DNA from 4 places in the Comamonas sp. MYb21 genome. Region 1 is predicted to be linked to each of the others. Evidence: predicted binding sites of a transcription regulator. Region 1 holds the regulator's gene; each other region holds the start of a gene.

Evidence for each region. Region 1 encodes LexA, which represses DNA repair genes until DNA is damaged. Its sites were predicted from a motif close to ACTGTATNNNNATACAGT; they were not measured.
Region 2: WH367_RS12135 (PA0069 family radical SAM protein) is a predicted target of LexA. The motif match lies at 2,379-2,396, and genes of this name have one in related genera.
Region 3: WH367_RS12610 (DNA topoisomerase IV subunit B) is a predicted target of LexA. The motif match lies at 2,404-2,421, and genes of this name have one in related genera.
Region 4: WH367_RS03075 (VRR-NUC domain-containing protein) is a predicted target of LexA. The motif match lies at 1,992-2,009, and genes of this name have one in related genera.

What each region holds. Positions count from the first base shown of each region.
Region 1 is NZ_JBBGZC010000020.1:35,119-40,355, reverse strand. It holds gene kdsB (3-deoxy-manno-octulosonate cytidylyltransferase) at 1-715, shown strand, start outside; gene adk (adenylate kinase) at 933-1,589, shown strand; gene WH367_RS23270 (asparaginase) at 1,686-2,711, opposite strand; gene lexA (transcriptional repressor LexA) at 2,826-3,542, shown strand; gene WH367_RS23260 (hypothetical protein) at 3,687-4,277, shown strand; gene WH367_RS23255 (FMN-dependent NADH-azoreductase) at 4,705-5,237, opposite strand, start outside.
Region 2 is NZ_JBBGZC010000007.1:175,832-181,068, forward strand. It holds gene WH367_RS12130 (phosphoethanolamine transferase) at 1-1,060, shown strand, start outside; gene WH367_RS12135 (PA0069 family radical SAM protein) at 1,057-2,250, opposite strand; gene rnk (nucleoside diphosphate kinase regulator) at 2,526-2,939, shown strand; gene WH367_RS12145 (acyltransferase family protein) at 2,973-4,157, opposite strand; gene WH367_RS12150 (GbsR/MarR family transcriptional regulator) at 4,368-4,952, shown strand; gene WH367_RS12155 (hypothetical protein) at 4,954-5,237, shown strand, end outside.
Region 3 is NZ_JBBGZC010000007.1:279,400-284,636, reverse strand. It holds gene WH367_RS12630 (hypothetical protein) at 1-47, opposite strand, end outside; gene WH367_RS12625 (class I SAM-dependent methyltransferase) at 307-852, opposite strand; gene WH367_RS12620 (hypothetical protein) at 856-1,029, opposite strand; gene WH367_RS12615 (MFS transporter) at 1,043-2,239, opposite strand; gene WH367_RS12610 (DNA topoisomerase IV subunit B) at 2,455-4,431, shown strand; gene parC (DNA topoisomerase IV subunit A) at 4,519-5,237, shown strand, end outside.
Region 4 is NZ_JBBGZC010000002.1:11,547-16,783, forward strand. It holds gene WH367_RS03055 (ZIP family metal transporter) at 1-25, opposite strand, end outside; gene WH367_RS03060 (superoxide dismutase) at 86-712, opposite strand; gene WH367_RS03065 (hypothetical protein) at 768-1,262, opposite strand; gene WH367_RS03070 (DUF2325 domain-containing protein) at 1,259-1,744, opposite strand; gene WH367_RS03075 (VRR-NUC domain-containing protein) at 2,046-3,851, shown strand; gene WH367_RS03080 (ATP-dependent DNA helicase) at 3,848-5,237, shown strand, end outside.

The DNA of each region.
Region 1 (5,237 bases):
TGATATCGCCGGTCTGCCCATGGTGGTGCGCGTGGCCAGGCGCGCGCAAGAGAGCGCTGCCCAGCGCGTGGTGGTGGCTGCAGATGACGAGCGCATCATCGACGCCTGCAAAAAGCATGGCGTGCAAGCGGTGATGACCTCACCCAAGCACCCCAGTGGCAGCGACCGCCTGGCCGAGGCCTGCAGCCTGCTGCAATTGGGTGGTGATGACATCGTGGTCAATGTGCAAGGCGACGAGCCCTTGATCGCGCCGGCGCTGATCGATGCGGTCGCAGCGCTGCTCAGCGAGCGGCCCGAGGCCAGCATGGGCACCGTCGCGCACCCAATCGCTGATCTGGAGTCGCTGCTCAGCCCCAATGTCGTCAAGGTGGTGCTCGATGCCCAGGGCCTGGCCAGCTATTTCAGCCGCGCGCCCATCCCCTGGGGTCGTGATTTTGTCAATGTCGCCTGGTGGAAGAACCCCGGCACCACCGGCACGCCCGGTTTTGCGCCGCTGCACCATATGGGCATCTACAGCTACCGCGCCCAGTTTTTGCATACCTTCCCCACGCTCAGCCAGGCCCCAACCGAGCAGATCGAGATGCTCGAGCAGCTGCGCGCGATCTGGCATGGCCACCGCATCGCCGTGCATGTGACGCGGCAGATCCCCGGCTCGGGCGTTGATACGCCCGAAGACCTGGTGCGCGTGCGCCAGCTGCTGGGCGCGGTGATGTAACCCGCGTGCCTGCCCTGCACCGCAACGGCCACCGATGCAAGCACACGGTAAGCTAAAAGGCGCAGCATGCCTGTCTTGCGCAGCCGAGACACGGTATTGGCGCCAGTTCGCTGACAATCCCCTGATGCGTGATATGCTCAAGCCCAGTTTTTTTGTGTAAAAGCGGGCTTTAGTGCCCGCTTTTGCCGTGCAAGTTTTTTATTCTCCAAGGACCGTCATGAAATTAATTCTTTTGGGAGCACCCGGCGCCGGCAAAGGTACGCAAGCTGCCTTCATCTGCCAAAAATACGGTATTCCGCAGATTTCCACCGGCGACATGCTGCGCGCCGCCGTGAAGGCTGGCACGCCGCTAGGCCTGCAGGCCAAGGCCGTGATGGACGCCGGCCAGCTGGTCAGTGACGATCTGATCATCAATCTGGTCAAGGAACGTATCGCCCAGGCCGACTGCGCCAATGGCTTCCTGTTTGACGGCTTCCCCCGCACCATCCCCCAGGCCGACGCGATGAAGGCCGCTGGCGTCAAGCTCGACTATGTGCTGGAGATCGATGTGCCGTTTGAAGCCATCATCGAGCGCATGAGCGGCCGCCGCAGCCACCCCGCTTCCGGCCGTACCTACCACGTCAAGTTCAACCCGCCAAAGACCGAAGGCCTGGACGATGTGACGGGCGAAGCCCTGGTGCAGCGCGAAGACGACAAGGAAGAAACCGTCAAGAAGCGCCTGGACGTCTACAGCAACCAGACCCGCCCCTTGGTGGACTACTACAGCAGCTGGGCCGCCCAAGACCCGGCCGCAGCCCCCAAATACCGCGCCATCAGCGGCATGGGCTCGGTCGAAGAGATCACGCAACGCGCCATTGCCGCGCTGCAGGCCTGATAAGTCGCTCGGACTTATCCGCACCGCCACTGTCTTGCGACAGTGGCTTTTTTATGCCTGTCCCCGTCATCAGCAAGCAGGCCTTCGGTACCTGCGCTAACCCTTGGCTTGGGTCTGTGCCTGCACCAGCGCCAGCTGCAAACTCACCCGGCATTTGTAGGGCGTCAAGGCCACCGCCAAGTCTTTTTGCAGATCGGCCACCCCGGGTAATACCGCATCGCTGATCACCCCATCGCTGCAGCGGCTGCTGCGCCATACCGGCAAACCTTGCTGGCGTGCACGCACCATGGCCTCCAGCAGCACCTGATGCACGGTGCCATTGCCGGTGGTCGCCACCACCAGGCCGTCGATGCCCTGTGCCTGTAGCGCCTCCACCAGCCCCGGGCGCAGTCCCGCGTGGCTGGTGACGATCTCCACCCAAGGCCAGGGCTGGCTGGCCGGTACTGGCAAGGCGGCCAGCCACTGGCTGCCGCTGTAGCCGTCCGCTGCGCCTGGTGCCTGCGGCGCATAGCCCTGGCGCAGGCGCACGGTCACGCCATCCACCCAGCCCAAGGGGCCCTGCTCGCCCGATGAAAAGGCCAGCAAGCGGTGCGGATGCAGCTTTTGCAGCCAGCGCGCGCTGTGCAGCTCGCCGCCGCCCGTCACGGCCACTACCTCCCGCAGCAGCGGTTGGCCATCCGCATCCAGCGCCGCTGCGGCGGCCACGGCATCCTTGAGGTTTTGCGGGCCATCGGGCATCAGCGCATTGGCCGGGCGCATGGCGCAGGTCAGCACCACGGGCTTGGCCAGGCGTCCTAAAACGCAGTGCAGGAACCAGGCCGTCTCTTCGAGCGTATCGGTTCCGTGGGTGATAACAACAGCGCGCACGGTCTCATCGCGCATGGCCGCATCGCAGCGCTTGAGCAGCGCATGCCAGACCTCGTCATTCATGTCCTTGCTATCAATTTGCGCTATCTGCACCGCATCCAGCGGGCCTGCCGCAGCTGTCTCGATACCGCTCACACCCGCCAGCAAGGCCGCAATGGACAGTTGGGCTGCGCGGTATTGGCCGGGTTTCTCGGCGTCATCGGCCATGCCGGCAATGGTGCCGCCGGTGCCGATGATCAAAATTTTTGGCTGCAAGGCTTGCCTCCTGCAAAAAACTGGTTAAAAATACAGGTACTGGATTGATATACAGGTGTTGGGATGCACAGTGGCTTTGCTTCTGCCCGGCACCGCAGATCACACGGAGATCTTATGCGAGACCATCCCAAACTGACCGCGCGCCAACAAGAAATTCTGGACCTGATCCAGACCGCCATTTCGCGCACCGGCGCCCCGCCAACGCGCGCCGAGATTGCCAGCAAGCTGGGCTTCAAATCGGCCAATTCGGCAGAAGACCACCTCAAGGCGCTGGCCCGCAAGGGCGTGATCGAGCTGGTCAGCGGCACCTCCCGGGGGATTCGCCTGCAAAGCGATACCGTGCGCTCCATCAATGCCGCTCGGGGCACGCGCTTCTCCTCACCGCTGGCAGGCGTGTCCAATGCCGCCGCTGGCCTCGGCCGCGTGGTGCAAGAGCTCGCCCAGCTGGCGCTGCCGCTGATCGGCCGCGTCTCGGCCGGCTCGCCCATCCTGGCGCAAGAGCATGTCGACCAAACCTATACCGTGGAGGGCGGCCTGTTCCAGCAGCAGCCCGATTACCTGCTCAAGGTGCGCGGTATGTCGATGCGCGATGTTGGCATCATCGACGGCGATCTGCTGGCCGTCAAAGCCACGCGCGAGGCCCGCAACGGCCAGATCATTGTGGCGCGCCTGGGCGATGACGTCACCGTCAAGCGCCTGCAGCGCACCAAGGACGGCATTGAGTTGCTGGCCGAAAACCCGGATTACCTGCCCATCATCGTGCAGCCCGGCGAGCCCTTTGAGATCGAAGGCATTGCCGTGGGCCTGATCCGCAACACGATGCTGAACTAGGCCTAGCGGCCCTTCCGGCCACTTCGGCCCTCCCTTTTCTGCGCAACCCCAGGTAGCGGGCGTTGTGGGCTCTTGGCCCACAACCCTGGGGGATGCGCTCGCCCTGCGCAATCCTGCTGTTACCCGTATACCAAGGAGTTTCCTATGCTTGTAGCAGATGCATTGCGCGCGCTTGCGCCCTTTTCCCTCGTCGCTGGCCTGCCCTGGTTCCAGTCCATCCAGCGTGCCATTGTGCGCAGCAACCGCCGCCGACCCGGCCATGGCGCCGCCAATGACGGCCAGCTCGCCGCCCAGGTGCACTGCTTTGCCACCGCGTCCTCTGCCGCTGTACAGCGTGGCGCCGCCCAGCAGCTGAGCTTGCTCGAGGGCCAGGGCCTGAACATGTCCGGCGTGGATACGTCCCGCGTGGACACGTCCGGCGTAGAAACGCCCCACGCAGACAGCCCTGCCGATGAGGCCCCCGCACAGCGCCCCATCGACCGCATCCGCCTGCCGCGCAAACCCGCTGCGCGCCGCCGCCTCTCGGTAGGCGCACAGTCCCACACCCGCCCCTTCCTGTCAGTGCAGCGCTGCAGCGCCCAGGCCGCCAACGATGCCCCCATCAAGATGTACTGGGCCCAACCGGCCAGCCTGCACCGCCAAAAGGGTATGCGCTGGGCCATGTCGGGCAGCATGGCCGATATCTGTGCCGAGCTCGAACGCCTGGAACGGCTGGAACATCTGCACGCGGTCTAAGCCGGTGCCCAGGCGGGCATCAAGTCTGGCCGCCAGCATGCGTTGAAAGCTGCAAACAGAGCCAGGCGGGCCAAGGGTTTGGGCATGGGGCTCGGTGTTCCCGACCCGTCACCATGCCACAGACGACCCGATGTGCCAGTTGGTGCGGCCGGCTAGGTGCGACCGGCTAGGTGTGGCCGACCAGGTGCGGCCGGCTAGGTGTGGCCGACCAGGTGTGGCCGACCGGAGGGATTCCAGAACGGCGCTGAGAAATTCCGGGCAATGTGCAAGGCAGTTGCAACAGCGGCTCAGGGCTGCCCAGTCCAGCAGCCCCCCTTCCTGACGCCCAGGCCAGACCAGGCCGTGGTGGCGCAAGGCCCGCGTGCTCGGCAGCCCGCGCTGCCAGCCATCGCTGTCTGCGGCCCACTTGCGCCAGCCACCCGTCCTGTCAGCGCGCAGTAGCCAAAGCCTCCAGCGCCTGCTGCTTGAATGGGGCCAGCTGCTCGCGCAGCGCATCTCTGGCGCCATCCACTGCAGCAGCTACCGCATCAGGCCCAAATACCAGGCCTTGCAGCAACACAAAATGCACATTGCGGATGCCAATGGAGGCCAGCGCATAGCGCAGATAAGGCGTCAAAAAGTCTTCCTGCTTGGCACGGGGCCCCGTATGGAAGCCGCCGGAACTCACCAATACCAAGCTAGGACGGTCCTTCATCAAACCAATCTTGCCTTCGGGCGTGGATGCAAAGCTGCGGTGGATACGGATCACATGGTCCAGCCAGAGCTTGAGCGTGGCCGGCACCGCAAAGTTGTGCATGGGGGTCAGAATCATCAGCAGATCGCTGTCTTCCAGCTCCTTGATCAGCGTTTCCGACCAGGCCAGCGCGGGTGCATCTGCGCTTGCATTGGCGGTGATTGCCAGCGCATAGTCGCGGCTGATCGGCGGTATCGGTGTGGCCACCAGATCACGTTCCAGCAGCG
Region 2 (5,237 bases), on a different contig from region 1:
CCCGATCTATGCGCTGGTCGTCGGCGAGACCGGCCGCGCCGGCAATTTTGCGACCAATGGCTATGAGCGCCCCACGACGCCTTTGCTGTCTGCCCGCCAGGACCTGGCCGTCGCCACCAACGCCTGGTCCTGCGGCACCAGCACCGCCGTGTCGGTGCCCTGCATGTTCTCCCATCTGGGGCGCAGCAGCCAGAACAGCGACAAGTCCTATGAAAACCTGCTCGATGTGCTGCAGCGCGCCGGCCTGGCCGTCCTCTGGGTCGAGAACCAATCGGGCTGCAAGGGCGTTTGCGCCCGCGTGCACAACGCCAACACCGAGACCGACCTGCCCGCTGCGGCCCGCAAGGCGCTGTGCCAGGACGGCGAATGCGTGGACATGGCCTTGCTCGAAGGCCTCGATGAGCGCATCAATGCGCTGCCCGCCGAGCAGCGCGCCAAAGGCGTGGTCGTCGTGCTGCACCAGATGGGCAGCCATGGCCCGGCCTATTTCAAGCGCTCGCTGGGCCAGGACAAGCGCTTCAGCCCCGAGTGCAACAACGTCAATCTGCAGGCCTGCGACCGCGCCTCGCTGATCAACGCCTATGACAACAGCGTCGTCGCCACCGACCGCATGCTCGGCGGCCTGATCGACTGGCTCGCCAGCAAGGGCCAACGCCAGCCCACGGCGATGATGTATGTGGCCGACCATGGCGAGTCGCTGGGCGAGAACAATATCTACCTGCACGGCCTGCCCTATTCCGTCGCACCCGATGTGCAAAAGCATGTGCCCTGGATCACCTGGCTCTCGCCCGCCATGCAGCAACGCATGGGCATGAGCACCAGCTGCCTGCAGCAGGCCGTGGCCACCGCCCGCATCAGCCATGACAACCTGTTCCACTCGATGCTGGGCCTGACCGATGTGCAGACCGCACTGCACCAGGCCGATCTGGATATTTTTGCCAGCTGCAAGGGCCGCTCTGCGCCACCTGCCACTTTGGCGCAGCTGGCGTCTGCCTCTGTGCCTGCAAGCGTTGCAGCGCAGCCGCCGACCACGGTCGCCGCTGCTCGCAAGCGCGGCTAAAACAGGTTTCCCTGCCCAGGGTGCGGCGCCTGCGCGGCGCCTCCCTGGCGCACGGCCTGCTGCACCTGTTGCGCGCGCCAGGCCTCAAAACCGCGCCAATCCATCTCCAGCCGCTCGCGCCCATAGCCCAGCTGCGCGCAGGCGCGCACAAAGCGCTGGCGCACCAGATCGGCCCACAGGCCCTGGCCCTTCATGCGGCTGAAGGACTGGCTGTCATAGCTCTTGCCGCGCAGCCGGTCGGCCTCGCTGATCTGGTGCAGGTCGCGCACCCGCTGCATCACCCGGGCGGCGCGCTGTGGGTAATGGGCCTGCAGCCACTGCTGGAACACGACATTGAGTTCCCAGGGCAGGCGCAGCACGGTGTAGAAGGCGGTGGTGGCGCCGGCCTCGCGCGCGGCTGCAAGCACCTCTTCCATGTCTTCGGTCAAAAACGGAATATGCGGCGCCACGCTCACCCCGACCGGAATGCCGGCCTCCGTCAGCCGGCGTATCGTGCGCAGCCGCCGGTGCGGCGCCGCAGCCCGGGGCTCGAGCAGGCGGGTCAGCTGTGGGTCCAGACTGGTGATCGTGATGTAGACGGCCGCGGCGTTCTTGCGCGCCGCAGCGGCAATCAGGTCGGTATCGCGCTCCACCGCGCTGCTCTTGGTGATCAGCGAGAACGGGTGCTCGGCCTCGCTGAGCACCTGGATCAACTGCCGCGTCAGGCCCAGCTCGCGCTCGATCGGCTGGTAGCAATCGGTGGCCGAGCCGATATTGAGCGAGGCCGGCTGGTAGCGCGGGCGGCTGATCTCGGCCTTGAGCACCTGGGCAATATTGGTCTTGGCAAACAACTGGGTTTCAAAATCCAGCCCCGGCGAGAGGTTCAGGTAGCTGTGGTAGGGCCGGGCATAGCAGTAGATGCAGCCATGCTCGCAGCCCCGGTAGGGGTTGACCGAGTGATCAAAGAAGATATCGGGTGAGTCGTTTTTCTGGATCGCGCTGCGTGCCCGCTCCTCGTGCACCTGGGTCGGCAGGCTCTCGGCGTCCTGCTGCCACCAGGCGCCTTCTTCCAGGTTCAGATCTGCATCCCCTGCTACAGGCGCCTCAGCGGCTGCAGGGGTCCAGCCATCGTCAGCCCATTCCCGCACATCGCTGGCAAAACGGTGGCGGGGTGCACCGACCGCACCGCGCCCCTTACGGGCCACTGGCAGGGGCACACGCACCGGCACAGGCCCATCCAGGTCGTCCGCGCAGCGCTGCAGGACCTGCGGGTCGTCTAGCGGGGCAGTGTCAACGGTGTGGATGGAGGGATGGCGGGCAGGCATACTAACGGATGATGACTGTTTTTATATACAGTATTTCGTGCATTGTCCGCCATCCCGGCAGCCTCTGCAAGCGCCGCGCACACCAAGGCTATTCGCACCGTTTTGGTGCGAAATGAGCCATGGCCTACATTCGGGGATTACATACTCCGGAGGAAGTTTTCATGTCTCGCAAACCCCAACTCATCCTGTCATCCCTGGATGTGGACCGCCTGGAAGCGCTGCTGGAGGCCATGCCGGCCAGTGCCTTCCCCGGCAAGGCGGATCTGGAGGCCGAGATTGCCCGCGCCGATATCGTGGAGCCCAGCGATATTCCGCCGGATGTGGTGACGATGAACTCCACCGTGAACTTTGACATTGCCGAATCGGGCAAGCAGTTCCAGCTGACCCTGGTCTACCCCAAAGACCTGGACGACACCAGCAGCAAGATTTCGGTATTTGCACCGGTGGGCAGTGCGCTGCTGGGCCTGTCGATTGGCGATGAACTGGCCTGGCCGTCCGTGGGCGGAAAGACCATGACCGTGCGTGTGACCGGCATCAGCTACCAGCCCGAGCGCGCAGGCGATCTGCACCGCTGAGCGGCCAACCGACAAGCGCCGGCAAGGGCCTGCCTACATCGACAAGCGCGCCCCCACCAGGGTCACCAGCAGGCCGCCCCCGACCAGGCCCAGCTCCCAGCGGGCAACAGAGCGCAAGCTGGGCGTACGCGCCTCCACCCCCAGGTAGAGCGCGCGCCCGGCCAGCAGCGACAGCGCAAAGGCCAGACCCATGCCCAGCCAGTTCAGCCAGGGCTGGCTCGGCCAGACATGCGAGACCACCGCGTTGCACAGCACCACGATGGAAAAGTGCACCAGAAACACCGAGTAGCCCATTTGGCCCAGCGACTGCAGCCAGCGCACGGGCGCCTGGCGGCCCAGCCAGTCGACCAGGCGGCTGTCTGCCGGCAGGCGCATCAGCCACAGCAGCGCGACGGCGCCGCACAGCGCCACCGCAATGCGCAGGCGGAAATCCACTTCCAGTGACACGAGGCCAAAAGCGAGCAGGCAGGCCGTCCAGGACCAGGGCTTGGCGCTTTGGCTGCCCCAGAAGGCCAGCATGCCCATGCCATAGGCACCGATAAAGTAGACAAACCACATGTCCAGCTCGCTGTGGCGGTTGAACACCAGGAGCGACAAGGCTGTGAGCGCCAGCACGACCCACTGGCCCAGTTGCAGGCCCAGCCACTGGCGGGCCCAGCGGCGGCTCCAGGCAAACAGCAAGGTGACGGCGGCAAACAGCTGAAAATCGATCGCCACATACCAGACACCGGCCGACAGCGCATCTTCGCCACTGATGTCCTGCAGCATCAACGCATTGGCGATCAGCTGCTGCCAGGTGGGCTCGGCGGGGACGGATTCGTGGGCAAACCAGGGCCGCACCAGCGCTGCGATGAGCACAGCCAGCAGCAGCGCGACGGAATAAGGCGCGAGCAGGCGCAGCGCGCGCTGGCCGATCTTGGCCAGCGGGCTGCCAAAGCGGGCCACACCTTGCGGGGCCAGGCTGGCCGCCGACAGAAAGCCGCCCATGACCAGGAAAATCTGCACGGCAATGCGCGCATATTCCGCCAGCCAGTCAATGATGCCGGGGGTGAATTGCGCTGCGACATCCGACATCGGGCCGTAGAAAGCCAGGTGGTGCCAGACGATGGCAGCACAGCAAGCCCCTTTGGTCATGTCCAGCCACAGATTTCGTTTGTTATGGGTTGTTGTGGTAGGCAAGATAGTCTCTGGCCAGCTACTCCACAATGGGCAAGCCATTGCAACGCAGGCTGGCAATGTTCTGACAAGGGTGTGGCACCGCGCGCGCAGTGCCACTCCATATGTAACGCCGTTGTTTCTGCCTGCGTTGACGGGGCTGCCCCGGGGACCGAGCGAAATATGCCGTCTTTACAAAGCGCGGGGGGCTGCGCTCCAGGCCATCGCAGCCTGGCGTTTCAGCTTTTCCAGAAAAAACCGATAATCAGCGCCATGAAACAAGCCCCCACCCCGCTGCCCGAGCTCACCCGCCAATTCGTGTCACATTTTGGCGAGATGGGCAGCCGCTGGGGCATCAACCGCACCGTGGGCCAGATCTACGCGCTGATCTTTCTCTCGCCCCAGCCGATCAATGCCGACGAGATTGCCGAGGGCCTGTCGTTCTCGCGCTCCAATGTCAGCATGGGCTTGAAGGAGCTGCAATCCTGGCGCCTGGTGCATATGCGCCACCAGCCGGGTGACCGGCGCGAATACTTTGAAGCGCCGGCCGATGTCTGGGAGATCTTTCGCACCCTGGCCGAAGAGCGCCGCCGCCGCGAGATCGAACCCACGCAGTCGATGCTGCGCTCCGCCCTGCTGCAGGAAACCCATTCCGCCGACGAGCAATACGCCCAGCAGCGCATGCAGGAGATGTACGACCTGATCGACAAACTGATGACCTGGTTTGACGATGTGCAGCGCCTCAACCCCGACACGGCCCTGCAGCTGATGGGCATGGGCAGCGCTGTCACCCGGGTGCTGACCATCAAGGACCGCTTGACCGGCAAATCGCCCGCCCGCAAGGAAGGCAACGACTGAGATGCTGGCCCTGCAAGCCCCGGCCGCCATTGCCGAGCGGCTCTGGCCCGGCAGCCCCTGGCCCGCTGTGGTGCCTGGCCTGATGCCCGGCCATGGCCTGCCCACGACCGAGATCGCCGGCGATTTTGTGCTGCTGGACCACCTGGCCGCTGCCCAGGAAACGTGGGGGCGCGATGCCCCGCTGGCCAAGCTGGGCCAAGACTGGTGGGTGTTTGCCTGCTCGGGCAGCGGCGATGCCTGGTTGCTGAGCCGTGACCAGCAGCAGGCCGTCGCCTTTCTGGACCA
Region 3 (5,237 bases), on a different contig from region 1:
ACGGCGGTGCTGCACAGCAGCCGGTGGCGAAGTGGTTGAGAACTCATGGCATTCCTTGTGTAAAAAGAGGCTCTGCGGCCAGGCCGCGATCTGGTGTGGGACAGAAAGAAGCGGGTGAAACAGAGAAACTGGAGTGTGTTTACGCCTCTCCGCAGAGCCCATGACTGAACTATAGGAGCCAAATGTGGAGGAAGTTGGGCCGGCTTTGTGGCAGGTGTGACAAAGCGAAAACCGCATGCCCATTGGGTTTGGGCGGGGTCAGGCCGATTTTGCAGCGCCGCAAAGTTATGCAAAGCGGCCCTGGCTTCAGGGCAGCGGCGCGGGTGGCGGTGGGCTGTCACCCAGTGGGCGGCGTGCCGCAATGCGCTGCACCACCCGCTCCGGCGTGCGCAGCAGGCCCGCTTCATAGGCGATGACGGACCAGCCGGCACAGACTTGCAGCAGCTCGCCGGGCTGCAGCAGGAAGTCGGGCCGGGAAGGCTTGCCATAGGCGGCATTGCCTTGGGCAAAGGTCTCGTATAGCAGCAGACCGCCGGGCGCCACACTGGCCAGAATCTGCGGCCACAGCGGGCGCCACAGATAGTGCGTGACGACCACCGCATCAAACACCCGGCCCTCGAGCGGCCAGGCCCCGTTTTCGATATCGGCCAGCAGCCATTCGCCCGCCGTATCTGCTTGCAGCAATTGCAGCGCTGCGCCATCGCGGTCAACGCCTGTCACCCGCAAGCCCTGTGCTTGCAGGTAGCGGGCATGGCGGCCCTGGCCGCAGGCCAGGTCCAGCACCTGGCCGCCTGCAGGTAGCAGCGGTGCAAAGCGGGTGATCCAGGGCGAGGGGGCGGGGCTATGGGACATGCGCTAGAAACAGGCCCAGACATGATCGGCCATCTGCACCATGAATTCCGGTTGCGTGTAGAGCATGAACACCAGCGTCAGCAGCACCGCCACCAGCAGCCAGATGGCGGCGCGCTGCCAGCCGCGCAGCGGCGCGGCGCCAGCAGTGGGGAGTGAGGGTGGTGCAGGCTGTTGCATGAAAGTTCGCTTATCAGGCCGTCAGCGGCAGGCGCTGCACGGGCTCTTCCTTGACCGGCAGATTGACCAGGCCGGCGAACACGCCCAGGCCAATGGCCACGTACCAAACCACATCATAGCTGCCGGTGTGGTCGTAGAGGTAACCGCCCAGCCAGATGCCCAGGAAGCTGCCGATCTGGTGGCTGAAGAACACAAAGCCGCTGAGCATGGACAGGTGCTGCACGCCAAAGATCTGCGCGATGGCGCCATTGGTCAGCGGCACGGTGGACAGCCACAAAAAGCCCATCACGGCGGCAAAGACATAGACCGACCAGGGCGACAGGGGCACCAGCAGGAACACCACGATGGCGATGGCGCGGATGAAATAAATGCCCGAGAGCAGGTAGCGCTTGGCCATGCGCTGGCCGAGCGACCCGGCCAGGTAGGTGCCAAAGATATTGAAGAGGCCGATCAACGCCAGCGAATAGCTGGCCACATGGGGCGGCAGGCCAAAGTCCTTCAGGTAGCTGGGCATGTGTACGCCGATGAACATCACCTGGAAGCCACAGACAAAATAACCGGCGGTCAGCAGCAAAAAGCTGGGGTTGCGAAAGGCTTCTGCCACAGCCTGGGCAATGGTTTGCTGCGCGCCAGCGCCAGCACTGCGCTTGAGCGCATGGAAGTTGGGCTCGCGCAGCGCAATGGCCAGCGGCACGATGGTCAGCACCAGGATGGCGCAGACCAGCAGCGCGTTCTGCCAGCCCAGGCTGGCGATCAGCTGGCCCTCGACCGGCACCATGAAGAACTGGCCAAAGGAGCCTGCGGCCGCGGCCACCCCCATGGCCCAGGAGCGTTTCTCAGCGGGCAACTGGCGCCCGATGACGCCATAGATCACCGCATAGGTGGTGCCCGTTTGCGCCATGCCGATCAAAAGGCCGGCGGTGAGCGCAAACATCAGCGTATTGGGCGCCCAGGCCATGCCGGCCAGGCCCAGCGCGTACAGCAGCGCGCCGCAGACCAGCACCTTGCTGGCGCCAAAGCGGTCGGCCAGCATGCCGGTAAAGATGCCGATCAGGCCCCAGCTGAGGTTTTGCACCGCCAGCGCCAAGGCGAAGGACTCGCGCGTCCAGCCCATCTCCTGGGTGATCGGCTGCAGCCAGAGGCCAAAACCGTGGCGGATGCCCATGGACAGGGTCACTACGGCGCCGCCACAGAGCAGCACGCGGGCCATGGACAATCGTTGTGCGTTGTTTTGCATAGTCTAAGGATGTCTCGTTATCCAAGAATTGTTACTCCAACGCCAAAAACCGGCTGTCGCCCGCATATTGCCCGGTGGCCGCCCAAGCCCATTGCAGGCTTTTGCGGCCAAGCGTCGTGAATCGTCAACAAGTTCCACCTGTTTATCTATACAGCTATTTACAATGGCAGCCGCTAGAATGGAAAGTTATGGCAAGCAAAAACACGTCTACCAGTGAATACGCAGAGGGCTCGATACGGGTCCTCAAGGGGCTTGAGCCGGTCAAGCAGCGCCCGGGCATGTATACCCGCACCGACAATCCGCTGCACATCATCCAGGAGGTGATCGACAACGCGGCCGACGAGGCGCTGGCCGGCTTTGGCAAGAAAATTCGCGTCTACCTGCACACCGATGGCTCGGTGAGCGTGGAGGACGATGGCCGGGGCATTCCCTTTGGCCTGCACCCCGAAGAACATGCGCCCGTGGTGGAGCTGGTCTTCACCCGCCTGCATGCGGGCGGCAAGTTCGACAAGGGCCAGGGCGGTGCCTACAGCTTCTCGGGCGGTCTGCACGGCGTGGGTGTCTCGGTGACCAACGCCTTGGCCACCCGCATGGAGGTGACGGTGCACCGCGATGGCTCGGTCGCCACGATGGCCTTTGCCGGTGGCGATGTGGTCGAGCCCCTGCAGGTGCGCGCGATGGTCAGCGGTGACCGCAAGCAGGGCACGACGGTGCGCGTCTGGCCCGATGCCAAGTATTTCGAATCCAGCCACCTGCCGATGGGCGAGCTGGTGCACCTGCTGCGCAGCAAGGCCGTGCTGATGCCGGGCGTGAGCGTGCAGCTGACGCAGGACAAGAGCCGCGAGACGCAGACCTGGCTGTACAAGGGCGGCCTCAAGGACTACCTGCTGCAGACCTTGCCGGTGGACCCGATCATTCCCGTGTTCGAGGGCGAGGGCTTTGCCGGCCGCAGCGATGACCATTTTGCCGAGGGCGAAGGGGCATCGTGGTGCGTGGCCTTTACCGACGAAGGCCAGCCGGTGCGCGAGAGCTATGTCAACCTGATCCCGACCACGGCGGGCGGCACGCATGAAAGCGGGCTGCGTGATGGCCTGTTCCAGGCGGTCAAGAGCTTTATCGAGCTGCATTCGCTGCTGCCCAAGGGCGTCAAGCTGATGCCCGAGGACGTGTTTGCCCGTGCCAGCTATGTGCTCTCGGCCAAGGTGCTCGATCCCCAGTTCCAGGGCCAGATCAAGGAGCGGCTGAACTCGCGCGATGCAGTGCGCCTGGTCTCGGGCATGGTGCGGCCGGCGCTGGAGCTGTGGCTGAACCAGAACGTCGAGTACGGCAAGAAGCTCGCCGAGATCGCGATCAAGGCAGCACAAACGCGCCAGCGCGCTGGCCAGAAGGTGGAAAAGCGCAAGGGCAGCGGCGTGGCCGTGTTGCCCGGCAAGCTGACCGATTGCGAAAGCCGTGACCTGGCCTACAACGAGGTGTTTCTGGTCGAGGGCGATTCGGCCGGCGGCAGCGCCAAGATGGGCCGCGACAAGGAAACCCAGGCCATCCTGCCGCTGCGCGGCAAGGTGCTCAACACCTGGGAAGTGGACCGCGACCGCCTGTTTGCCAATACTGAAATCCACGATATCTCGGTGGCCATCGGCGTGGACCCGCATGGCCCCGATGACGAGGTCGACCTGAGCGGTCTGCGTTACGGCAAGATCTGCATCCTGAGCGACGCCGACGTGGACGGCTCGCACATCCAGGTGCTGCTGCTGACGCTGTTCTTCAAGCATTTCCCGCAGCTCATCGACAAGGGCCATGTCTGCGTGGCGCGGCCGCCGCTGTTCCGCGTCGATATTCCTGCCCGGGGCAAGAAGCCTGCGGCCAAGGTCTACGCACTGGACGAGGCCGAGATGCATGCCATCTTTGACAAGGCCGCCAAGGATGGCGTGCCGCGCGAGAAATGCCAGGTCAGCCGCTTCAAGGGCCTGGGCGAGATGAATGCCGAGCAGCTGTGGGAAACCACGCTGAACCCGGACACGCGCCGCCTGCTGCCGGTGCGCCTGAGCCAGACCGATGTGCTGCAAACCCGTGAGGTCATGACCCAGCTGATGGGCAAGGGCGAGGCTGCGGCCCGCCGCGACCTGATGGAGCTGCACGGCCATGAGGTCGAAATTGATATCTGATGTCCTGCTGCCCACGCCGCTGAATAAACAATCGAACCCAAGCCAGCCGCGCGCAGCCGTGCCACAAGCAAAGAAAGCTGAACCCCTATGAGTGAAGAGAACGGTCAGGACCTGCTGTCCAACCCGGTGCCCGACGACGGCGACAGCCTGGACCTGGGCAATTACGCGCAGCGCGCCTATCTGGAGTATGCGCTGTCGGTGGTCAAGGGCCGCGCGCTGCCCGACGTCTGCGATGGCTTGAAGCCTGTGCAGCGCCGCATCCTGTTTGCGATGGAGCGCATGGGCCTGGGCTACAGCGGCCCCAACCGCGCAACGGCGGCCAAGCCTGTCAAAAGCGCCCGTGTGGTGGGCGATGTGCTGGGCCGCTTTCACCCGCATGGCGACCAATCGGCCTATGACGCGCTGGTGCGCATGGCCCAGGACTTTGCCCAGCGCTACCCGCTGATCGATGGCCAGGGCAACTTTGGCAGCCGCGATGGCGATGGCGCTGCGGCCATGCGTTATACCGAGGCGCGCCTGTCCAAGATCACCAGCCTGCTGCTCGACGAGATCGACATGGGCACGGTGGACTTTGTGCCCAACTACGACGGCTCCACCCAGGAGCCCAGCCAGCTGCCCGCGCGCCTGCCGTTCTCGCTGCTCAATGGCGCGAGCGGCATTGCAGTGGGCCTGGCCACCGAAATCCCCAGCCACAACCTGCGCGAGGTGGCCGATGCCTGCGTGGCGCTGATCAAGAAGCCGGCGATGACCGACTTCGACCTGCAGCAGATCATCCCCGGCCCGGACTTCCCCGGTGGCGGCCAGAT
Region 4 (5,237 bases), on a different contig from region 1:
CGCGCGGGTCGGGCTGGTTGTCCATTTCCATCGGTTGGTTGCCTGGGGTCATGTGCGTGCTCGCGTGCTCGAAAAAGGGAGTGACTTACTTGCCCAGCGCTGCGGCGTACTTGCGGGCAACAACGCCCCAGTCCACCACATTGTAGAAAGCGGCAATGTATTCAGGGCGGCGGTTTTGGTACTTCAGGTAGTAAGCGTGCTCCCACACATCCAGGCCCAGGATGGGGGTGTTGCCCGAGCCAATGCCTTGCATCAGTGGCGAGTCCTGGTTGGCGCTGCTTTCCACCGCCAGCTTGCCTTCAGGGGTCACGGTCAGCCAGGCCCAGCCGCTGCCAAAACGGCTCAGTGCCGCCTTGGTGAAGGCATCCTTGAACGCGTCAAAACCACCCAGGTCGGCATCGATGGCCTTGGCCACATCGCCTTGGGGCAGGCCGCCGCCGCTGGGCGACATCACTTCCCAGAACAGGCTGTGGTTGGCATGGCCGCCGCCGTTGTTGCGCACGGGCAGGCGCAGCTTCTCGGGCAGCGATTCCACCTGGGCCACCAGCGCTTCGATGGACAGGTTGGCAAACTCCGTGCCTTCAACCGCAGCGTTGAGGTTGTTCACATACGTCTGGTGGTGCTTGCTGTAGTGGATCTCCATCGTCTGGGCGTCAATGTTGGGCTCCAGGGCATCGTAGGCATAGGCCAGCTTGGGCAGGGTATAGGACATATCGTGTGTCAGTTGTTGAGTGGAGAACAGTGGGTCAATGCCGGTGCGGCGGCTGTCAGTGCAGCAGCGTGCCCGGCGGCGGGTTGCCCGAAGGCATGGGAACGCTGTGGGCCTGCCGCTCCATCGCATCCTCGCGCTCGCGGGCGGCGCAGCGGTTGTGGTGCTCGGTCAGTGCGGCAAAGGTGTGGTGCAGGTGCTTGCAGGCGGCCGATCGCAGATCGGCGCTGGCATGGTCATCGCGCGTCAAGGCCAGCAGCTGGTGGTGGGCGCAGTTGATGCACTCGCCGGCCGATATCGGCTGGCTCAGGGTGGTGAAGCAGTCGGCCAGGTTCAGGTGCGCCACCACAAAGGCGGCCAGGCGGTCATCGGCGCAAACGCCTGCCGGTGCATCGTGGAACAACTGGTGCGCCACGCGCAGCGCATGCTCATGCCAGGCCAGCGCCTGCTCGGGGCGGTTGTCGCGGCTGGCTTCCACGCCGGTCTGGGTCAGGCGCTCCCATTCGCGCAGCAGCAGCGGACCCGATACGGAGGACGGAAAACGCGAGCTCATGGCAGCTCCTTGGCGGGCACGCTGGCCGCCGTCACTACCCAGGCGTGCGAGGCCTTGGCGGTTTCTGTGGGGACAAAAGCCTGGGGGTCTTCCAGCAGGCAGGTGCTGCCCAGGCGCTTGCACTGGTCGTGCTCGCGCCAGTAGCCGCCGTGGCTGATGCAGCCGGTCTGGCAGATCACCAGGTTGGTGGCATGCTGGCCCAGCTCTTGCAGATAGGCATCGGGTGGCGGCGGGGGCACGGCGGCCACTTCCATCGTCGCGGCCGGGTCCACACAGCGGCGCACGGCCGTGACGGCCGCGCGGTTGGCGATGGCCGACAGGTGCACCAGGCGGTCCTCGCGCTCCCAGATGAGGGCGCTGTCGCGCATGATGACCTGGGCCCGCAGCTGGGTGACCTGGGCGCGCAGCGCCTCGACTTCCGCGCGCAGTGCATCGACCTGGGCCGTGCAGCGCGCTTGCAGTGCAGCATAGTGGCGCAGCATCACACCGTGCTCCTGCACCAACGGATGGATGTCACTGTCTGGGTTTGGCACGGTTGGCTCGCCTCCACGGGATAAACGGAAAACACTTTGCTCGGCATCAAGGCAGCGTCAAATAAAAACATAATAAATGAGAATCGTTTCTATTCGCAAACTCATTTGTATATGGCCTGCCTGCAAGCAGTGGAATAGTGCTATCGGCTGCGCGAGCCTGACGGCCAGAAGGGGACATGGCGGCAAAGTTAAAATAGCTGTATAAAAATACAGATAAGCTATCACTCACCCACACCGTATCCGACCCCCCATGCTGGCCCCCCACCGCTACTACTACCTGCACAACTTCGAGCGCGCGCTGCAGTGGCTGGGGCAGCGCTATGGCGATGTGCTGGACGCGCAGGAGCAGCAGTTTCTGGCGGACTTTGCCCAGGCCCCCATGCCGTCGCAGGCGCTGATGGTGCGCATGCTGATGCGGCGCGGGCCCTGGTTCCGGGCGGACAAGCTGGTCTACGACGAAATCCCCGATGTGCATGCCGCCGCACAGCCCCTGCTGGCGCTGGGCTGGATCGATGCCGATGCCGACATGGCGCTGGCCGAGCTGTTTGCGCTGCACACCAAGCCCGAGCTTCTGCAGATCTTTGCCAACGCCGGCTTGGCGCGCTCGCTGCGCAAGGCGGAGATGCTGGCCCAACTAGTTCAGCAGTCTGATCCAGGTACCGAGCAAGAAGCCCAAGAGCAGCTGCAGCCCTACCGCAGCTGGCACCCCCAGGCCGAGCATGCCGCCTGGCGCGTGACGGTCGGCGAGCTGGCCGAGGGGCTGCGCCTGATGTTCTTTGGCAATCTGCACCAGGACTGGTCAGAGTTTGTGCTGGCCGACCTGGGCATCTTCAAATACGAGACGGTGGCCTTTGATGCGCAGTCGCGCGCCTTCCAGACCCGTGCCGATGTGCAGGGCTACCGCCAGCTGCAGCAGTGGCGCCAGGCGGTGGATGAGGACGAGGACGAGGACCGCCAGGCCTTGATGGACGCGCTGGCCGCCTGGCGCAGCGCCAACCCCTGGCTGCAGCAGCGCCATGCCAAGGTGCTGCTGCGCCTGGGCCAGGCCTGCGAGCGCAGCCAAAGCTGGGCGCTGGCCGAGCAGGCCTATGCCGCCAGCCGCTATCCGGGCGCACGCCACCGCCGCATGCGCGTGCTGGAGCGCATGGAGCGCTTTGACGAGGCCCTGGCCCTCGCCAGCGCCGCCGCGCAGCAGCCCGAGAGCGATGAAGAAAGCCAGCGCCTGGCCCGCATGCTGCCGCGCCTGCGCCGCCACCTGGGCCAGCGCAGCGCCAGCCGCCGCGCGCTCAAACCTGAGGTGTCGCAGCTGCGCGAGGATGTGGCGCTGGAGCGTGTGCTGCGCATGCCACGCATGGCACCCGATCTGGTGGCGATGGATGCGCTGAGCGATGCGGCCGCGTTGGAAGCGGCCCTGCGCGCTGGTGAAGCGATGAACACCGCCGAGGCCACCGAAGGCCTGCGCCTGATGCCGGTGGAATACGCCTTGCGCGACCACTGGCACCGCGAGGACGCGCCGGTGTTTTATGTCGAAAACGCGCTGGTCAACTCGCTGTTTGGCCTGCTGTGCTGGCCAGCGATTTTTGCGCCTTTGCCGGGGGCGTTTTTTCATCCGTTCCAGGCGGGGCCGGCTGATGTCTATGCGCCCGATTTTGTTGCGCGGCGTGCGGCGCTGTTTGAGGCTTGTCTGGCGACCTTGGACGACGGCAGCTACGCCGAGGTGATCCGCCAGCGCTTTGCCGACAAGGCGGGCCTGCAGTCGCCCTTTGTGTTTTGGGGCACGTTGACGGAGGCGCTGCTGGACCATGCGCTGGCCTGCATACCGGCGGCCCACCTCCAACTTCTGTTCCAGCGCCTGCTTGGCAACCTGCAGGCCAACCGCACGGGCTTTCCGGACCTGGTGCGCTTTTGGCCGCAGGAGCGGCGCTACCAGCTGGTGGAGGTCAAAGGCCCGGGCGACAAGCTGCAGGACAACCAGATCCGCTGGCTGGAATACTGCGCCGCCCATGGCATACCCGTGGGCGTCTGCCATGTGCAGTGGCGCGAGGCGGGCGCATGAGCTACACCGTGGCGGTGCGCGCCTTGTGCGAGTTCACCGCCCGCGCGGGCGATCTGGATTTGCGCTTTACGCCTGCGCCATCGGCGCTGGAGGGCATCGAAGGCCATGACCTAGTGCGCGCCCGCCGGGGCGCTGGCTATGAGGCGGAACTGCGCCTGGCAGGCAGCTTTGAAGACCTGCAGGTACGCGGCCGCGCCGATGGCTTTGACCCGGCCCTGGGGCAGCTGGAAGAAATCAAGACCTACCGGGGTCAGATCGACAGTGTGCGCGACAACCACCGCGCCTTGCACTGGGCGCAGGCCAAGGTCTACGGCCATTTGTTGTGCCTGGAGCGGGGCCTGCCCAGCTTGAAGGTAGCGCTGGTGTACTTCAACGTCGGCACGCAGCAAGAGACGGTGCTGGCCGAGCAATACAGCGCAGCCGAGCTGCAGGCTTTTTTTGAGCAGCAATGCCGCTTGTTTTTAGACTGGGCGCGCAGCGAGGCCGCGCACCGCAGTGCGCGCGATGCGGCGCTCACCGCGCTGCGCTTTCCGTTTGCGCAGTTCCGCACCGGGCAGCGGGCGCTGTCGGTGGCGGTGTACCGCACGGCCCAGGCGGGCTTGCAGGCGGGTGGCGGCAGCTGTTTGTTGGCGCAGGCGCCCACCGGCATTGGCAAGACCGTGGCCACGATCTTCCCCATGCTCAAGGCCAGTGCGCAAGAGGGGCTGGACAAGCTGTTTTTTCTGACCGCCAAGACCACCGGCCACCGCCTGGCCTTGCATGCGCTGGGCCTGTTGCAGACGGCGCTGCAGGGCCAGACGGGCGCGGTGCCGCTGCGCGTGGTGGATCTGCAGGCGCGCGACAAAAGCTGCGAGCACCCGGACAAGGCCTGCCATGGCGAATCCTGCCCGCTGGCCCAGGGCTTTTACGACCGCCTGCCTGCCGCGCGCGCGCAGGCCCTGGCGCAGGAGCCGATGCTGACGCCCGACAAGGTGCGCAGCCTGGCGCTGCAGCACCAGGTCTGCCCCTATTACCTGACCCAGGAGCTGGCGCGCTGGAGCGATGTGGTTGTGGGCGACTACCACTACTTTTACGACAGCGCCGCGATGCTGTATGCGCTGACCCAGGCGCACCAGTGGAAGGTGGGCGTGCTGGTGGACGAGGCCCACAACCTGCTCGAACGCGCGCGCCGCATGTACACGGCCGAGTTGCCGCAGCACACCTTGGCTGCGGCGCGCAAGGCGGCAACCGGCCCGGTCAAGAAATCGCTGGATGCCTTGAATCGCCAATGGAACGCGCTGAACAAGACCCAGCACGAGGGCGGGCAGGACTACCAGGTCTACGCCGAGCTGCCGCCCGGCCTGCTGGGCGCCGTGCAGCGCGCCGTGGCCGCCATTGCCCAGGCCC